Regions from separate parts of the Peribacillus phoenicis genome, predicted to be linked through region 2. Evidence: a T-box and tRNA genes for the amino acid it is inferred to sense, from the RefSeq annotation. Region 2 holds a T-box; the other holds one or more tRNA genes.

Region 1 (9,419 bases), 760 kb from region 2:
AACAGCCCAACCCTTGGGACCGACTACAGCCCCAGGATGCGATGAGCCGACATCGAGGTGCCAAACCTCCCCGTCGATGTGGACTCTTGGGGGAGATAAGCCTGTTATCCCCGGGGTAGCTTTTATCCGTTGAGCGATGGCCCTTCCATGCGGAACCACCGGATCACTAAGCCCGACTTTCGTCCCTGCTCGACTTGTAGGTCTCGCAGTCAAGCTCCCTTGTGCCTTTACACTCTACGAATGATTTCCAACCATTCTGAGGGAACCTTTGGGCGCCTCCGTTACTCTTTAGGAGGCGACCGCCCCAGTCAAACTGCCCACCTGACACTGTCTCCCACCCCGATAAGGGGCGCGGGTTAGAATTTCAATACAGCCAGGGTAGTATCCCACCAACGCCTCCACCGAAGCTGGCGCTCCGGCTTCTCAGGCTCCTACCTATCCTGTACAAGCTGTACCAAAATTCAATATCAGGCTGCAGTAAAGCTCCACGGGGTCTTTCCGTCCTGTCGCGGGTAACCTGCATCTTCACAGGTACTATAATTTCACCGAGTCTCTCGTTGAGACAGTGCCCAGATCGTTACACCTTTCGTGCGGGTCGGAACTTACCCGACAAGGAATTTCGCTACCTTAGGACCGTTATAGTTACGGCCGCCGTTTACTGGGGCTTCGGTTCAAAGCTTCGCTTGCGCTAACCTCTCCCCTTAACCTTCCAGCACCGGGCAGGTGTCAGCCCCTATACTTCGCCTTGCGGCTTCGCAGAGACCTGTGTTTTTGCTAAACAGTCGCCTGGGCCTATTCACTGCGGCTTTTCTGGGCTATTCACCCTAAAAAGCAACCCTTCTCCCGAAGTTACGGGGTCATTTTGCCGAGTTCCTTAACGAGAGTTCTCTCGCACACCTTAGGATTCTCTCCTCGCCTACCTGTGTCGGTTTGCGGTACGGGCACCTTACATCTCACTAGAGGCTTTTCTTGGCAGCGTGGAATCAGGAACTTCGGTACTATATTTCCCTCGCCATCACAGCTCCGCCTTAATGGAAACGGGATTTGCCTCGTTTCCGGCCTAACTGCTTGGACGCGCATATCCAACAGCGCGCTTACCCTATCCTTCTGCGTCCCCCCATCGTTCAAACGATGTATAGGTGGTACAGGAATATCAACCTGTTGTCCATCGCCTACGCCTTTCGGCCTCGGCTTAGGTCCCGACTAACCCTGAGCGGACGAGCCTTCCTCAGGAAACCTTAGGCATTCGGTGGAAGGGATTCTCACCCTTCTTTCGCTACTCATACCGGCATTCTCACTTCTAAGCGCTCCACCAGTCCTTCCGGTCTGACTTCAACGCCCTTAGAACGCTCTCCTACCATCGACACCATACGGTGTCAATCCACAGCTTCGGTGATACGTTTAGCCCCGGTACATTTTCGGCGCGGAGTCACTCGACCAGTGAGCTATTACGCACTCTTTAAATGGTGGCTGCTTCTAAGCCAACATCCTGGTTGTCTAAGCAACTCCACATCCTTTTCCACTTAACGTATACTTTGGGACCTTAGCTGGTGGTCTGGGCTGTTTCCCTTTCGACTACGGATCTTATCACTCGCAGTCTGACTCCCAAGAATAAGTATTTGGCATTCGGAGTTTGACTGAATTCGGTAACCCGTTGGGGGCCCCTAGTCCAATCAGTGCTCTACCTCCAATACTCTCATCTTGAGGCTAGCCCTAAAGCTATTTCGGAGAGAACCAGCTATCTCCAGGTTCGATTGGAATTTCTCCGCTACCCACACCTCATCCCCGCACTTTTCAACGTGCGTGGGTTCGGGCCTCCATTCAGTGTTACCTGAACTTCACCCTGGACATGGGTAGATCACCTGGTTTCGGGTCTACGACCTCATACTCATTCGCCCTATTCAGACTCGCTTTCGCTGCGGCTCCGTCTCATCAACTTAACCTCGCATGAAATCGTAACTCGCCGGTTCATTCTACAAAAGGCACGCCATTACCCATTAACGGGCTTTGACTACTTGTAGGCACACGGTTTCAGGATCTATTTCACTCCCCTTCCGGGGTGCTTTTCACCTTTCCCTCACGGTACTGGTTCACTATCGGTCACTAGGGAGTATTTAGCCTTGGGAGATGGTCCTCCCTGCTTCCGACGGGATTTCTCGTGTCCCGCCGTACTCAGGATCCACTCAGGAGGGAACGAAGTTTCAACTACAGGGTTTTTACCTTCTTCGACGGATCTTTCCAGATCGCTTCATTTACCCCGTTCCTTTGTAACTCCATGTTGAGTGTCCTACAACCCCAAGAGGCAAGCCTCTTGGTTTGGGCTAATTCCGTTTCGCTCGCCGCTACTCAGGAAATCGCGTTTGCTTTCTCTTCCTCCGGGTACTTAGATGTTTCAGTTCCCCGGGTCTGCCTTCAGTACCCTATGTATTCAGGTAAAGATACTGTTCCATTACGAACAGTGGGTTTCCCCATTCGGAAATCTCCGGATCAAAGCTTACTTACAGCTCCCCGAAGCATATCGGTGTTAGTCCCGTCCTTCATCGGCTCCTAGTGCCAAGGCATCCACCGTGCGCCCTTTCTAACTTAACCGTTAAAAAAGATCTTACAGATGCTTTGAAAAAAATTAATTGCCTTCTATCTATTATCTAGTTTTCAAGGAACAAAGCAGAAAGAATCCATCACATCGTGATGACTGTCTTTCCTATTTGAATGAATTACTCATTCAAAACTGAACAAAACAAAAGCGCTCTCGTAATTATCCTTAGAAAGGAGGTGATCCAGCCGCACCTTCCGATACGGCTACCTTGTTACGACTTCACCCCAATCATCTGTCCCACCTTAGGCGGCTGGCTCCATGAAGGTTACCTCACCGACTTCGGGTGTTACAAACTCTCGTGGTGTGACGGGCGGTGTGTACAAGGCCCGGGAACGTATTCACCGCGGCATGCTGATCCGCGATTACTAGCGATTCCGGCTTCATGCAGGCGAGTTGCAGCCTGCAATCCGAACTGAGAATGGCTTTATGGGATTCGCTTACCTTCGCAGGTTTGCAGCCCTTTGTACCATCCATTGTAGCACGTGTGTAGCCCAGGTCATAAGGGGCATGATGATTTGACGTCATCCCCACCTTCCTCCGGTTTGTCACCGGCAGTCACCTTAGAGTGCCCAACTGAATGCTGGCAACTAAGATCAAGGGTTGCGCTCGTTGCGGGACTTAACCCAACATCTCACGACACGAGCTGACGACAACCATGCACCACCTGTCACTCTGTCCCCCGAAGGGGAAAGCCCTATCTCTAGGGTTGTCAGAGGATGTCAAGACCTGGTAAGGTTCTTCGCGTTGCTTCGAATTAAACCACATGCTCCACCGCTTGTGCGGGCCCCCGTCAATTCCTTTGAGTTTCAGCCTTGCGGCCGTACTCCCCAGGCGGAGTGCTTAATGCGTTAGCTGCAGCACTAAAGGGCGGAAACCCTCTAACACTTAGCACTCATCGTTTACGGCGTGGACTACCAGGGTATCTAATCCTGTTTGCTCCCCACGCTTTCGCGCCTCAGTGTCAGTTACAGACCAGAAAGTCGCCTTCGCCACTGGTGTTCCTCCAAATCTCTACGCATTTCACCGCTACACTTGGAATTCCACTTTCCTCTTCTGCACTCAAGTTCCCCAGTTTCCAATGACCCTCCACGGTTGAGCCGTGGGCTTTCACATCAGACTTAAGGAACCACCTGCGCGCGCTTTACGCCCAATAATTCCGGACAACGCTTGCCACCTACGTATTACCGCGGCTGCTGGCACGTAGTTAGCCGTGGCTTTCTGGTTAGGTACCGTCAAGGTACCAGCAGTTACTCTGGTACTTGTTCTTCCCTAACAACAGAACTTTACGACCCGAAGGCCTTCTTCGTTCACGCGGCGTTGCTCCGTCAGACTTTCGTCCATTGCGGAAGATTCCCTACTGCTGCCTCCCGTAGGAGTCTGGGCCGTGTCTCAGTCCCAGTGTGGCCGATCACCCTCTCAGGTCGGCTACGCATCGTCGCCTTGGTGAGCCATTACCTCACCAACTAGCTAATGCGCCGCGGGCCCATCTATAAGTGACAGCGTAAACCGTCTTTCCATCTTCTCTCATGCGAGAAAAGAACGTATCCGGTATTAGCTCCGGTTTCCCGAAGTTATCCCAGTCTTATAGGCAGGTTGCCCACGTGTTACTCACCCGTCCGCCGCTAATCTCAGGGAGCAAGCTCCCATCGATTCGCTCGACTTGCATGTATTAGGCACGCCGCCAGCGTTCGTCCTGAGCCAGGATCAAACTCTCCGAAGAAATGTTTGACTTGCTCATTTGCTTTTTTGATAGTGTGTGCTCACTTAAAATTTAACGTTGGCGCTTTGTTTTGTTCAGTTTTCAAAGAGCAATTTGACTCTTCTTAAAGAATCAACTTTCATATCATAACAAACCCAAAACGGCTTGTCAAGTTTTTTTGGTGGAGCCTAGCGGGATCGAACCGCTGACCTCCTGCGTGCAAGGCAGGCGCTCTCCCAGCTGAGCTAAGGCCCCGAAAAAATAATGGTCGGGAAGACAGGATTCGAACCTGCGACCCCTTGGTCCCAAACCAAGTGCTCTACCAAGCTGAGCTACTTCCCGAAAAAAAATATGGTGCGCCCGGCGGGAGTCGAACCTACAACCTTCTGATTCGTAGTCAGATGCTCTATCCAATTGAGCTACGGGCGCATATTAAGATGGTGCCGAGGACCGGAATCGAACCGGTACGGTAGTCACCTACCGCAGGATTTTAAGTCCTGTGCGTCTGCCAGTTCCGCCACCCCGGCATAAATAAATAGTGGAGCGGAAGACGGGATTCGAACCCGCGACCCCAACCTTGGCAAGGTTGTATTCTACCACTGAACTACTTCCGCGAACATGCGGGTGAAGGGACTTGAACCCCCACGCCTTGCGGCGCCAGATCCTAAGTCTGGTGCGTCTGCCAATTCCGCCACACCCGCATAATAAAATGGTGAGCCATGAAGGATTCGAACCTTCGACCCTCTGATTAAAAGTCAGATGCTCTACCAACTGAGCTAATGGCTCATATAAACTATTTATATATGCTATATCAAGCTTGTATGAAAATGGTGCCGGCAAGAGGACTTGAACCCCCAACCTACTGATTACAAGTCAGTTGCTCTACCAGTTGAGCTACACCGGCAAGTGTAAAAATGGTGGAGGATGACGGGATCGAACCGCCGACCCTCTGCTTGTAAGGCAGATGCTCTCCCAGCTGAGCTAATCCTCCATATATAACTGCTTGGCGGCGTCCTACTCTCACAGGGGGAAACCCCCAACTACCATCGGCGCTGAAGAGCTTAACTGCCGTGTTCGGAATGGGAACGGGTGTGACCTCTTCGCTATCGCCACCAAACATATAAGGAACGTTGTTCCTTCAAAACTAGATAATAAGAAGGTATTTCATTTTTTTAAAAGCGTTGGTTAAGTCCTCGATCTATTAGTATCAGTCAGCTCCACATGTCGCCACGCTTCCACCTCTGACCTATCAACCTGATCATCTTTCAGGGATCTTACTAGCTTGCGCCATGGGAAATCTCATCTTGAGGGGGGCTTCATGCTTAGATGCTTTCAGCACTTATCCCGTCCGCACGTAGCTACCCAGCTATGCCTTTGGCAAGACAACTGGTACACCAGCGGTGCGTCCATCCCGGTCCTCTCGTACTAAGGACAGCTCCTCTCAAATTTCCTGCGCCCGCGACGGATAGGGACCGAACTGTCTCACGACGTTCTGAACCCAGCTCGCGTACCGCTTTAATGGGCGAACAGCCCAACCCTTGGGACCGACTACAGCCCCAGGATGCGATGAGCCGACATCGAGGTGCCAAACCTCCCCGTCGATGTGGACTCTTGGGGGAGATAAGCCTGTTATCCCCGGGGTAGCTTTTATCCGTTGAGCGATGGCCCTTCCATGCGGAACCACCGGATCACTAAGCCCGACTTTCGTCCCTGCTCGACTTGTAGGTCTCGCAGTCAAGCTCCCTTGTGCCTTTACACTCTACGAATGATTTCCAACCATTCTGAGGGAACCTTTGGGCGCCTCCGTTACTCTTTAGGAGGCGACCGCCCCAGTCAAACTGCCCACCTGACACTGTCTCCCACCCCGATAAGGGGCGCGGGTTAGAATTTCAATACAGCCAGGGTAGTATCCCACCAACGCCTCCACCGAAGCTGGCGCTCCGGCTTCTCAGGCTCCTACCTATCCTGTACAAGCTGTACCAAAATTCAATATCAGGCTGCAGTAAAGCTCCACGGGGTCTTTCCGTCCTGTCGCGGGTAACCTGCATCTTCACAGGTACTATAATTTCACCGAGTCTCTCGTTGAGACAGTGCCCAGATCGTTACACCTTTCGTGCGGGTCGGAACTTACCCGACAAGGAATTTCGCTACCTTAGGACCGTTATAGTTACGGCCGCCGTTTACTGGGGCTTCGGTTCAAAGCTTCGCTTGCGCTAACCTCTCCCCTTAACCTTCCAGCACCGGGCAGGTGTCAGCCCCTATACTTCGCCTTGCGGCTTCGCAGAGACCTGTGTTTTTGCTAAACAGTCGCCTGGGCCTATTCACTGCGGCTTTTCTGGGCTATTCACCCTAAAAAGCACCCCTTCTCCCGAAGTTACGGGGTCATTTTGCCGAGTTCCTTAACGAGAGTTCTCTCGCACACCTTAGGATTCTCTCCTCGCCTACCTGTGTCGGTTTGCGGTACGGGCACCTTACATCTCACTAGAGGCTTTTCTTGGCAGCGTGGAATCAGGAACTTCGGTACTATATTTCCCTCGCCATCACAGCTCCGCCTTAATGGAAACGGGATTTGCCTCGTTTCCGGCCTAACTGCTTGGACGCGCATATCCAACAGCGCGCTTACCCTATCCTTCTGCGTCCCCCCATCGTTCAAACGATGTATAGGTGGTACAGGAATATCAACCTGTTGTCCATCGCCTACGCCTTTCGGCCTCGGCTTAGGTCCCGACTAACCCTGAGCGGACGAGCCTTCCTCAGGAAACCTTAGGCATTCGGTGGAAGGGATTCTCACCCTTCTTTCGCTACTCATACCGGCATTCTCACTTCTAAGCGCTCCACCAGTCCTTCCGGTCTGACTTCAACGCCCTTAGAACGCTCTCCTACCATCGACACCATACGGTGTCAATCCACAGCTTCGGTGATACGTTTAGCCCCGGTACATTTTCGGCGCGGAGTCACTCGACCAGTGAGCTATTACGCACTCTTTAAATGGTGGCTGCTTCTAAGCCAACATCCTGGTTGTCTAAGCAACTCCACATCCTTTTCCACTTAACGTATACTTTGGGACCTTAGCTGGTGGTCTGGGCTGTTTCCCTTTCGACTACGGATCTTATCACTCGCAGTCTGACTCCCAAGAATAAGTATTTGGCATTCGGAGTTTGACTGAATTCGGTAACCCGTTGGGGGCCCCTAGTCCAATCAGTGCTCTACCTCCAATACTCTCATCTTGAGGCTAGCCCTAAAGCTATTTCGGAGAGAACCAGCTATCTCCAGGTTCGATTGGAATTTCTCCGCTACCCACACCTCATCCCCGCACTTTTCAACGTGCGTGGGTTCGGGCCTCCATTCAGTGTTACCTGAACTTCACCCTGGACATGGGTAGATCACCTGGTTTCGGGTCTACGACCTCATACTCATTCGCCCTATTCAGACTCGCTTTCGCTGCGGCTCCGTCTCATCAACTTAACCTCGCATGAAATCGTAACTCGCCGGTTCATTCTACAAAAGGCACGCCATTACCCATTAACGGGCTTTGACTACTTGTAGGCACACGGTTTCAGGATCTATTTCACTCCCCTTCCGGGGTGCTTTTCACCTTTCCCTCACGGTACTGGTTCACTATCGGTCACTAGGGAGTATTTAGCCTTGGGAGATGGTCCTCCCTGCTTCCGACGGGATTTCTCGTGTCCCGCCGTACTCAGGATCCACTCAGGAGGGAACGAAGTTTCAACTACAGGGTTTTTACCTTCTTCGACGGATCTTTCCAGATCGCTTCATTTACCCCGTTCCTTTGTAACTCCATGTTGAGTGTCCTACAACCCCAAGAGGCAAGCCTCTTGGTTTGGGCTAATTCCGTTTCGCTCGCCGCTACTCAGGAAATCGCGTTTGCTTTCTCTTCCTCCGGGTACTTAGATGTTTCAGTTCCCCGGGTCTGCCTTCAGTACCCTATGTATTCAGGTAAAGATACTGTTCCATTACGAACAGTGGGTTTCCCCATTCGGAAATCTCCGGATCAAAGCTTACTTACAGCTCCCCGAAGCATATCGGTGTTAGTCCCGTCCTTCATCGGCTCCTAGTGCCAAGGCATCCACCGTGCGCCCTTTCTAACTTAACCGTTAAAAAAGATCTTACAGATGCTTTGAAAAAAATTAATTGCCTTCTATCTATTATCTAGTTTTCAAGGAACAAAGCAGAAAGAATCCATCACATCGTGATGACTGTCTTTCCTATTTGAATGAATTACTCATTCAAAACTGAACAAAACAAAAGCGCTCTCGTAATTATCCTTAGAAAGGAGGTGATCCAGCCGCACCTTCCGATACGGCTACCTTGTTACGACTTCACCCCAATCATCTGTCCCACCTTAGGCGGCTGGCTCCATGAAGGTTACCTCACCGACTTCGGGTGTTACAAACTCTCGTGGTGTGACGGGCGGTGTGTACAAGGCCCGGGAACGTATTCACCGCGGCATGCTGATCCGCGATTACTAGCGATTCCGGCTTCATGCAGGCGAGTTGCAGCCTGCAATCCGAACTGAGAATGGCTTTATGGGATTCGCTTACCTTCGCAGGTTTGCAGCCCTTTGTACCATCCATTGTAGCACGTGTGTAGCCCAGGTCATAAGGGGCATGATGATTTGACGTCATCCCCACCTTCCTCCGGTTTGTCACCGGCAGTCACCTTAGAGTGCCCAACTGAATGCTGGCAACTAAGATCAAGGGTTGCGCTCGTTGCGGGACTTAACCCAACATCTCACGACACGAGCTGACGACAACCATGCACCACCTGTCACTCTGTCCCCCGAAGGGGAAAGCCCTATCTCTAGGGTTGTCAGAGGATGTCAAGACCTGGTAAGGTTCTTCGCGTTGCTTCGAATTAAACCACATGCTCCACCGCTTGTGCGGGCCCCCGTCAATTCCTTTGAGTTTCAGCCTTGCGGCCGTACTCCCCAGGCGGAGTGCTTAATGCGTTAGCTGCAGCACTAAAGGGCGGAAACCCTCTAACACTTAGCACTCATCGTTTACGGCGTGGACTACCAGGGTATCTAATCCTGTTTGCTCCCCACGCTTTCGCGCCTCAGTGTCAGTTACAGACCAGAAAGTCGCCTTCGCCACTGGTGTTCCT
Region 2 (9,419 bases):
AGTTCGAATAGCTGTTCAATGGCTGATATCGTCGTATCGGCTTGGGTGATGATTGATTTGTCACCGCCAGGAAGGTAGCCCAGGTTGAATATGGCACCCGTGACCTTTCCGGAATGCTCTTTCCCGATGTATTTGCTCAAATGTTGATGCCCATCGTGAATGAGGGTGCAGCACTCTTGTAAATTCTCGGCCTTTAGTTTCGCCGCTGTGGTTTGGATGGCTTCTTTCTGAATATCAAAACTATAGACATGCCCGTTTTCACCTGTAAGTCCTGCAAGAAAGACCGTATCAAAACTGTTGCCCATCGTGCAATCAATGGTTATATCCCCGGGATGGACCGCTTTTTCAAGCAGAATCCTGGCGAATGGCAAAATTCGGTCAAGTTTCATGATTGTACCTCCGTATGATGATTTTTTCCTTGCCAGCTGTTACGGCGTTTCAATTCGGCATCAATGGCATTCAAGACATCCCATTTATTGACGCTCCACATTGGACCGATCATCAAATCGATCGGACCGTCACCCGTAATGCGGTGAACAATCATTTCTGGGGGGATTATTTCCAGCTGGTCACATACCAGGCTGACATAATCGTCACGGTCAAGAAACTCGAGCAGGCCTTTTTCGTATTGTTTGACCATCGGTGTCCCTTTTAATAAATGAAGTAAATGGATCTTTATCCCCTGCACATCGAGTTTGGCAACTTCCCGGGCTGTTTCCAGCATCATGCCGTAATCTTCCTGAGGAAGGCCATTGATGATATGGGAGCATATGCGGATCCCATGTTTCCGCAGTTTATCGACGCCTTCTTTGTAGCAATCGAAGTCATGGGCACGGTTGATCATCGTCGCGGTCTTTTCATGAACTGTCTGGAGACCCAGCTCCACCCAAAGGTAGGTCCGTTCGTTCAATTCGGCTAAATACTCGACTACATCATCTGGAAGGCAATCCGGACGTGTCGCAATGGAGAGACCGACGACACCCTCCTGGGTCAATACACTTTCATATTTCTCGCGAAGTTCTTCCACTGGGGCATGCGTATTCGTGAACGCTTGGAAATAGGCCATATATTTTCCATCTTTCCATTTGTGATGCATCCGTTCGCTGATCTTCTTAAACTGGACGTCGAGGGGTTCAACCCTGTTGCCCGCAAAGTCACCAGAGCCTGAGGCACTGCAGAAGGTACAGCCGCCATGTGCGACGGTGCCATCACGGTTCGGGCAGTCAAAGCCGCCATCCAGGGCAACTTTAAAAACCTTATGTCCAAAATGTTCCCTCAGGTGGTAATTCCATGTATGATATCGTTTGTTATCCGTTGCATATATAAACGGGTTTGCCTGATTCAAATCAGCAACCTCCTAAATAAATTAAATCGCAACATATATTATACAACATTCTCGCAGCTAGGTCTTTTTTTGAAAAATAAGCGTATACTGTATACTTGAGGGCTAAACATTTTGCTGCTATTCCCAGTATATCTTTGAATGACTATATCCAATCGGGAGCTGATGGACATGACCGGTCAAGTTGAAGAAGCGATTAATCAAATGAAAAAGAAATTAGCCGAAAATAATCAGGTGATCGAAGAAAATGAAGATGGATTCATATACAAAGCCACTTGCACCTTCAATTCACCTGCTTCGGATGAACAAATTCATTCCTTTGAAAAGAAAACCGGACTGCTTCTGCCCGAGGATTATAAGGAGTTTTTAAAAATAACCAATGGATGCCGTCTGTTCGAAACACGAGAATCGGGCGGGGAAAATGATTTATACAGCCTGGATGATATTATTAATTACACATATGAAAATTCCTACGAGGGATGCTATAAAGTGGCCTGCATTTATCAAGATAATATCGTCATTGATGGGGAAGCCGTCGCTAAAGGCGATAAGGAGTATTTAATGGTAAAAGGCCATATCGATGATTTTGAAGAAGGCGAGAAACTCCACATGGGTTTTGCCGAATGGATTGAGCAATTCATTTCCCATCAAGGTGAAAAGTTTTGGGATAAAGGTTGATTGCTCAAAAAAAATGATAATCCACCCGTTATTTGCTCAAACTAGACAAGATGATTCCGAATCATCCAAATGAGACGCGAAGGAGAGGGTTTGAAATGGCAACCAGACAATCCGTCGATCATTTTTTAGAGCAATGTGAAGGTGCTCTCCATTTTGCAGAGTTTGAATTCAACGAGGCCTCACGGCAGGAGCATTATGATGATGAACAATTTCAAAATTCGCAAAGGTATATCGAAGAGGCTTTGACGGATATGGAACGATTGTATGCCAGTTCGAATGACCAGCAACGGGAAATGCTTTCGCGGATGAAGCAGCAGTTGAATCAATTGAGGAATGAAATGACTTTACTGCGACATTAAATGGAAGCAAGGGAGCTATGAATGAATAGCTCCCTTTTTTGCACGATTTTTCTTGAATTCGCATATATAAAGAAAAACCTGTCGATAATGTTTATGTACGGCTATTGCAATTATCGTTGAAATTGACTAGAATGTAATAAAATCCAATATTCTCATAAAGACTATGATGAGGAATAGTAACGGTTTAAACCAGTAAAGAGAGTTGACGGGTGGTGCAAGTCAACCTGGGATGGTCGTGAACTCGCCTTGGAGTCCCGGGTGTGAAGGTGAAAAGTAATGCCTGGCGTTTTAATCCATGTTACGGATATTTTAAGCTGGGCGGATTTTAGCTATCGCCAATGTGGGTGGTACCGCGGGAAGATATACATAATCCTCTCGTCCCTATTTTGGGATGAGGGGTTTTTTATTGTTTTTTTATACGGAAATTAGGAGGAAATCATATGAGTTTTGACCATAGGAGCATAGAAACGAAATGGCAAAAGTATTGGGAAGGCAATAAGACATTCAAGACAGGTGAAGAAAGCGGCAAACGTAAATTCTACGCGCTGGATATGTTCCCATATCCTTCAGGGGCAGGTCTTCATGTGGGGCACCCGGAAGGTTATACGGCAAGCGATATCCTGGCACGGATGAAACGGGCGCAGGGGTATAATGTATTGCATCCGATCGGCTGGGACGCTTTTGGACTTCCGGCAGAGCAATATGCGATCGATACGGGCAATGATCCAGCCGAATTCACGGAGCACAACATCAACACGTTCCGCCGCCAAATCAAAGCCCTAGGTTTTTCTTATGACTGGGATCGCGAAATAAACACGACAGATCCCGACTATTACAAATGGACGCAGTGGATCTTCTTGAAATTATATGAAAAGGGCCTTGCATATATTGATGAAGTTGCCGTTAACTGGTGTCCGGCACTTGGCACGGTATTGGCTAATGAAGAAGTCATCGATGGGAAAAGTGAGCGTGGAGGCCATCCGGTTGAGCGCCGCCCGATGAAACAGTGGATGCTTCGTATCACTGCGTATGCAGACCGCTTGATCGACGATTTGAACGATGTGGATTGGCCGGAAAACATCAAGGATATGCAGCGTAACTGGATTGGCCGTTCCGAGGGAGCGGAGGTTACATTCAATATTGATGGCTTTGATGATACATTCACGGTGTTCACGACTCGTCCGGATACGTTATTCGGTGCAACATATGCAGTATTGGCACCTGAACATCAGTTTGTAGATAAGATTACGTCGGCTGATCAAAGAGCGGCGGTTGAAGCCTATTTAGATGAAGTGAAACATAAAAGCGATTTGGAAAGAACAGACTTGGCCAAGGATAAATCAGGCGTGTTCACGGGGGCTTATGCCATTAACCCGGTAAATGGCGAAAAAATGCCGATCTGGATTGCCGATTACGTGTTGATCAGCTATGGAACAGGTGCAATCATGGCCGTTCCTGCCCATGATGAGCGTGATTATGAATTTGCAGTCAAGTTCGACTTGCCGATCAAGGAAGTCGTAGCTGGCGGAGATGTGACAAGTGAAGCATATACAGGCGATGGTCTTCATGTGAATTCGGAATTCCTTGATGGATTGAATAAAGAAGAAGGCATTTCGACCATGATCAAATGGCTGGAAGAAAAAGAAATCGGTACGAAGAAAATAACATACCGTCTTCGCGACTGGTTATTCAGCCGTCAGCGTTACTGGGGTGAACCGATTCCAATCATTCATTGGGAAGACGGCACGATGTCTGCAGTGAAGGAAGAAGATCTTCCCTTGATTTTACCGAAAGCTACGGATATCAAGCCTTCAGGTACAGGCGAATCACCACTTGCTAACATATCGGAATGGGTGAATGTAACGGATGAAAATGGACGAAAAGGGCGCCGTGAGACAAACACGATGCCACAGTGGGCAGGCAGCAGCTGGTACTTCCTTCGTTATATCGATCCGGACAACAAGGAAGCACTTGCAGATCCTGAAAAATTAAAAGAATGGATGCCGGTCGACATTTATATTGGCGGCGCTGAGCATGCGGTGCTTCACTTGCTTTACGCTCGTTTCTGGCATAAATTCCTGTACGATATCGGTGTCGTGCCAACGAAGGAGCCATTCCAAAACCTATTTAACCAAGGAATGATCCTTGGCGAGAATAATGAAAAAATGAGTAAATCAAAAGGGAATGTCGTGAACCCGGATGATATCGTTGAAAGCCATGGTGCCGATACACTTCGCATGTACGAAATGTTCATGGGGCCATTGGATGCTTCGATTGCTTGGTCCACAAACGGATTGGACGGTTCCCGCCGATTCCTTGACCGCATCTGGCGTTTATTAGTCAATGATGACGGTACGATCACAGATAAGATGACCGAAACGGATGACACGGGCAAGCTTGAAAAAGTCTATCATCAAACGGTTAAAAAAGTGACCGAGAACTATGAGGAATTGAAATTCAATACGGCGATATCACAATTGATGGTATTCATTAATGATGCTTATAAAGCGGAATCGCTTCCTAAAGTATATATCGAAGGCTTCGTAAAGCTGCTTGCACCGGTTGCACCGCACATCGCCGAGGAGCTTTGGTCTAAACTGGGCCATTCCGAGAGCATCACGTACGGAACATGGCCTGCTTTCGACGAAGCGAAGTTAGTGGATAACGAAGTCGAAATCGTCATCCAAATCAACGGAAAAGTCAAAGCGAAATTAATGGTGCCGACTGACACTACGAGAGAAAAACTGGAAGAAATCGCGATGGGTGATGATTCCATCAAAGAACAAATCGATGGAAAAACCATTCGTAAAGTGATTGCCGTACCAGGCAAATTAGTCAATATCGTCGCAAACTAAATAAATCGATTGGAAGCTGTCCCGCATATTTTTACTGCTGGGCAGCTTTTTTTTCGTGGGCAGGCAGAACTAGGGATTAGGTCATGTTAGGATTCTCACCGATTTAAATCTATTAGCGATCAATCTACCAATTGGACATCTACTATCGTCATGAGAGGAGCATCGGAACGCAAATATCTTGCTTAATTGGTTCATGAGAATCATTTTTTAGCTCTATGGCCATATATATCAAGCATTTGACATAAAAAAGGGAAAAAATTGGTTGATAAAATTTTACAGTGTGATAGTTTGGTATAGTACTGTTATTTTTTAACCAATTATTGGAGGGGAAACCGTGAAATTTAAGAATGTGAGTCGAATTACGGCGTGTGTACTTATTTTTACACTGATATTCAGCTTGATGGTTCCGCTAAATTCTCAAGCTGCAGCTGCAACGCCTATTGAAAATGTAAAAACGATTAAAAATGGGGACACTCTGGACGGAAAGTTTGAAAAACCGGATGTCCAATGGTACCAAATCAGTCCCACAACAGAAGAAGTACAAAAGTTTTCCCATATTGAGTTCGAAGTCAATTCGGACAAAGTCTTGAATATCTCCGTATATCAAGATAAAGAAAAAGCAGAAAAGGATGAGAGCAATTATATTGTCTCTTCTTATCCTGATGAAAAAGCTGTAGTCGATTTCCCATATGCTTGGGAAGGAACATATTATGTTAAAGTTGAATATTTCGGCGATACGGATGATGAGGGAAATCCCATCCCGGATGCAAAAAATGTAGCTGAATACTCCATCAATGCTCATTCAGTGACATTGCCGCCATCTGCCGGGGACGAAGGGGAAGAGCTTGAATCTTGCCCGGTTGAACTGAGTGTAAACGATAAGAAAACGGGAGAATCCATGTTGAAAACACTCCGCGTGTTTAGAGATGAAGTTCTCACGAAGTCGTCTGAGGGACGCACCCTTTCCTCTTTATACTATAAAGCTTCGCCATTCCTGGCCCTTCATCTTGCTGGTAATAAAAAAGCCAGGGAAGCCGTCTATGATCATTTAGTCGTCATTAAGGACCTGATTGATGATATTAATGAAAACGGAGCAAGCAGCACCGAAGACATTAACAAAGATCAGCAAAAAGCGATTAAAGAATTGTTCACTATGGCTGCAGATGCCGCACCGGCTGGATTGAAAAAGGATATGGACAGCCTGGCAAAGAAAATCGATCTTGATAATCTTGCAGGTGAGAAAATCGTCGATATCGCAAGCAAAGCGGGAATCGAACTTCCTGCTTCGAAAAATGTAAAGAACAAATATATCGTCAAACTTAAACCTGGGAAGTCATTAAGCGCTGTCCTAAGCGGAAAAGGATATGGAACATTATCGGCACCTAAGCAACAAGAGGTTCTGTATGATGATATGTATGTTGTAGAGTTAAAGAACCAAGCTAAAATGAGCACAGCAGCTCTATCCAGTATCGAAAAACTTCCGGAAGTGGAATATATCGAGCCGGTAAAAACGTACAAAGCACTTTCTGCCGACATACAATCACCGTATCAATGGTCTTTAAATAACGCCGGGGGCGATGAAGGCATAAAGGGAGCGGACATCGATAACGAAAAACTGCAGAACCTTATTAAGAAACGTAATTTAAAAGATACATTGGTAGCGGTTATCGACACAGGTGTCGATGATTCACTGGCGGATTTACAAGGTATTGTTGAAATGAAGGATGGTAAGAATTTCATTGATAAGAAAGAAAAAGCAATCGATGACAATGGCCATGGTACACATGTATCCGGAATCATCGCTGCAAAAGCAGATAATGGTTATTCCATGCAAGGAATCAATCCAGTAGCTAAAATCTTGCCTGTAAAGGTCTTGGACTCTTCAGGATATGGAGATAATGAGAAAATTGCACTAGGCATTAAATATGCCGTGGAACATGGAGCAAAGGTGATAAACCTTAGCTTGGGCGGAGAATATAGCAGGACGATTGAACACGCCTTGAAAGATGCAGCCGCCAAGAATGTAATGGTTGTCGTAGCAAGCGGTAATGATGGGATGGAGGGTCTTTCTTATCCTGCATCATCTAAATACGCCATATCCGTTGGCGCAACCAATGCCCTTGATTTAGTATCCGATTATTCCAATTATGGATCGAAATTGGACATGGTCGCTCCAGGGACAGGAATCCCGAGCCTTGTGCCTAATGGGAATGTTACCTACATGGATGGTACATCAATGGCAGCTCCCCATGTTGCGGCAGCTACAGCTTTGTTATTATCCGGAAACCCTGGGTTGAAAGTGAATGAGGTAAGGGAAATCCTGCATGAGACATCGGAATATGTCGCTTTTGAAGAAGAAGATAATGTAAAAGACCCTTATGAGGACTATCAACCTGAAGATGGAGAAATCATAATACCAGAAGTAGAACTGCCTGTCGGAAAAGATTTAGTATCTGGATATGGAAGGCTGAATGCGTACAGTGCAATTAGTGCAGTGGATTTACAAGCTAAAGTCAATCTTGTGATGGATACGCAAACAAAACTGACTGGTTCAGCTAAAAAAGGTTCAGTAATCGAAGTGAAAAGCGGAAACAAAACGCTCGGTAAAGGAACGGCGGCAGCTAACGGAACGTTCACCGTTACGATTCCGGTTCAAAAAGCTGCGCAGCAGCTTACTGTGAATATCTCTGATTCTTCCAAACTAGCAGTATCTTCAATCAAAGTATTCGTGAATAAGGGTGCAACCCCTAACAAGCCAACTGTTAAAGCTTTAAGTGACAAAGATACGTATGTAACGGGTCAATCGCAAGCGGAAATGAAAATCACGATCAAAAATAGCGCAAAAAAAGTGATTGGTTCAGGTAACACGGACAGCAAAGGGAATTTCAAAGTGAAAATCAGCAAGCAAAAGGCCGGCACTAAACTTTCAGTCACAGCTACAGACTTAGCAAAACGTGAAAGCAAGGCGGCAACCGTGACTGTTCTCGATAAAACAGCTCCAGATGCACCGAAAGTGAATGAAGTAAGCGACAAAGCTACTACCGTAACAGGTAAAGCGGAAATCGGTTCAACCGTTACCGCGAAGCACAGCAATAAAAACATCGGAACGGCAAAAGCTGATGGTAAGGGGAGCTTCTCCATCAAGATCAGTAAGAAAAAAGCAGGCTCCGCATTATACGTCTCAGCAAAAGACAAAGCGGGCAATACAGGAAAAGCAGCAAAAGTAACGGTTAAAGATAAAACGGCTCCAGGTGCACCGAAAGTGAATGAAGTAAACGATAAAGCAACAAAATTAACAGGTAAAGCGGAAATCGGTTCAACCGTTACCGTGAAGTACAGTAATAAAAACATCGGAACGGCAAAAGCTGATGGTAAGGGGAACTTCTCCATCAAAATCAGCAAGAAAAAAGCAGGCTCCGCATTATACGTCTCAGCAAATGACAAAGCGGGCAATACAGGAAAAGCAACAAAAGTAACGGTTAAAAAATCCAAATAAATAGTAGGTGAAGGCCGTTTAACTACATGTTAAACGGCCTTTTTTTGTGTGGAAACGAATTAAAACACCGCTCCTCATCGGCGGTGTTTTTGCTATGAGCGTGCCTTTTTCCGAGCTGTAATGCTAGAAAATGATTTATCATGTGCATTTTCTTCATGATGTCAGATTTGGGATGACCCATTTTAATTCTGAAACTTCACATACTTGCCGTTCATATATCATTAATCTGTTCAAAAATAAATTTCAGGAGAACATATGATGAAAAAAAGAAAGGGAAGAGTAATAGCATTATGTACTATTTTAGCTTGCTCAATCGGGTTAGGAACGCTTTCAGTTGAAGCTGGGAATGAGAATTCGGTATATTCCTTTAAGATTAAGAAAGAGCAAGGCAACGAATATACACGTACAAAGTATCGCCAAACAACTACAGAACGGAATACATGGAAGGTGAGAATGTATCATTCACAAGAAGGTACAAATACTTATACGACTTATTGGTTGGAAAGAAGCGATGGCACGAACGTATCTCCTTCAGTAGATGTGAAAGCTGGTAGCGGCGGTTTAAATAGTGGGCGCAATTATTATATTAAAGGCAATGCAGGTGCCAATGCCACCGAGGTAAGATTAACGGCAGAAAATAATAATTATAGCTCTAGTACCTATACTATAGACGGATATTGGGATGAAGA

What was found. A T-box is a leader RNA that pairs with one kind of tRNA and senses whether it is charged. The one in region 2 lies ahead of leuS (leucine--tRNA ligase), so its partner is inferred to be a tRNA-Leu.
Region 1: it has a tRNA-Leu gene. The T-box ahead of leuS (leucine--tRNA ligase) is inferred to sense a tRNA for this amino acid. The anticodon was not compared.

The regions. Positions count from the first base shown of each region.
Region 1 covers NZ_JBDFMF010000001.1:5,249,723-5,259,141, reverse strand. The annotation lists rRNA gene ABC374_RS26090 (23S ribosomal RNA) at 1-2,589, opposite strand, end outside; rRNA gene ABC374_RS26085 (16S ribosomal RNA) at 2,766-4,316, opposite strand; tRNA gene ABC374_RS26080 (tRNA-Ala) at 4,475-4,550, opposite strand; tRNA gene ABC374_RS26075 (tRNA-Pro) at 4,561-4,637, opposite strand; tRNA gene ABC374_RS26070 (tRNA-Arg) at 4,648-4,724, opposite strand; tRNA gene ABC374_RS26065 (tRNA-Leu) at 4,734-4,822, opposite strand; tRNA gene ABC374_RS26060 (tRNA-Gly) at 4,835-4,909, opposite strand; tRNA gene ABC374_RS26055 (tRNA-Leu) at 4,915-4,996, opposite strand; tRNA gene ABC374_RS26050 (tRNA-Lys) at 5,006-5,081, opposite strand; tRNA gene ABC374_RS26045 (tRNA-Thr) at 5,124-5,199, opposite strand; tRNA gene ABC374_RS26040 (tRNA-Val) at 5,211-5,286, opposite strand; rRNA gene rrf (5S ribosomal RNA) at 5,297-5,412, opposite strand; rRNA gene ABC374_RS26030 (23S ribosomal RNA) at 5,477-8,409, opposite strand; rRNA gene ABC374_RS26025 (16S ribosomal RNA) at 8,586-9,419, opposite strand, start outside.
Region 2 covers NZ_JBDFMF010000001.1:4,493,962-4,503,380, reverse strand. The annotation lists gene mnmM (tRNA 5-(aminomethyl)-2-thiouridylate-methyltransferase MnmM) at 1-389, opposite strand, end outside; gene mnmL (tRNA modification radical SAM protein MnmL/YtqA) at 386-1,345, opposite strand; gene ABC374_RS22225 (SMI1/KNR4 family protein) at 1,514-2,020, shown strand; gene ABC374_RS22220 (DUF2524 family protein) at 2,116-2,379, shown strand; T-box leader at 2,534-2,765, shown strand; gene leuS (leucine--tRNA ligase) at 2,820-5,234, shown strand; gene ABC374_RS22210 (Ig-like domain-containing protein) at 5,569-8,730, shown strand; gene ABC374_RS22205 (DUF2712 domain-containing protein) at 8,986-9,419, shown strand, end outside.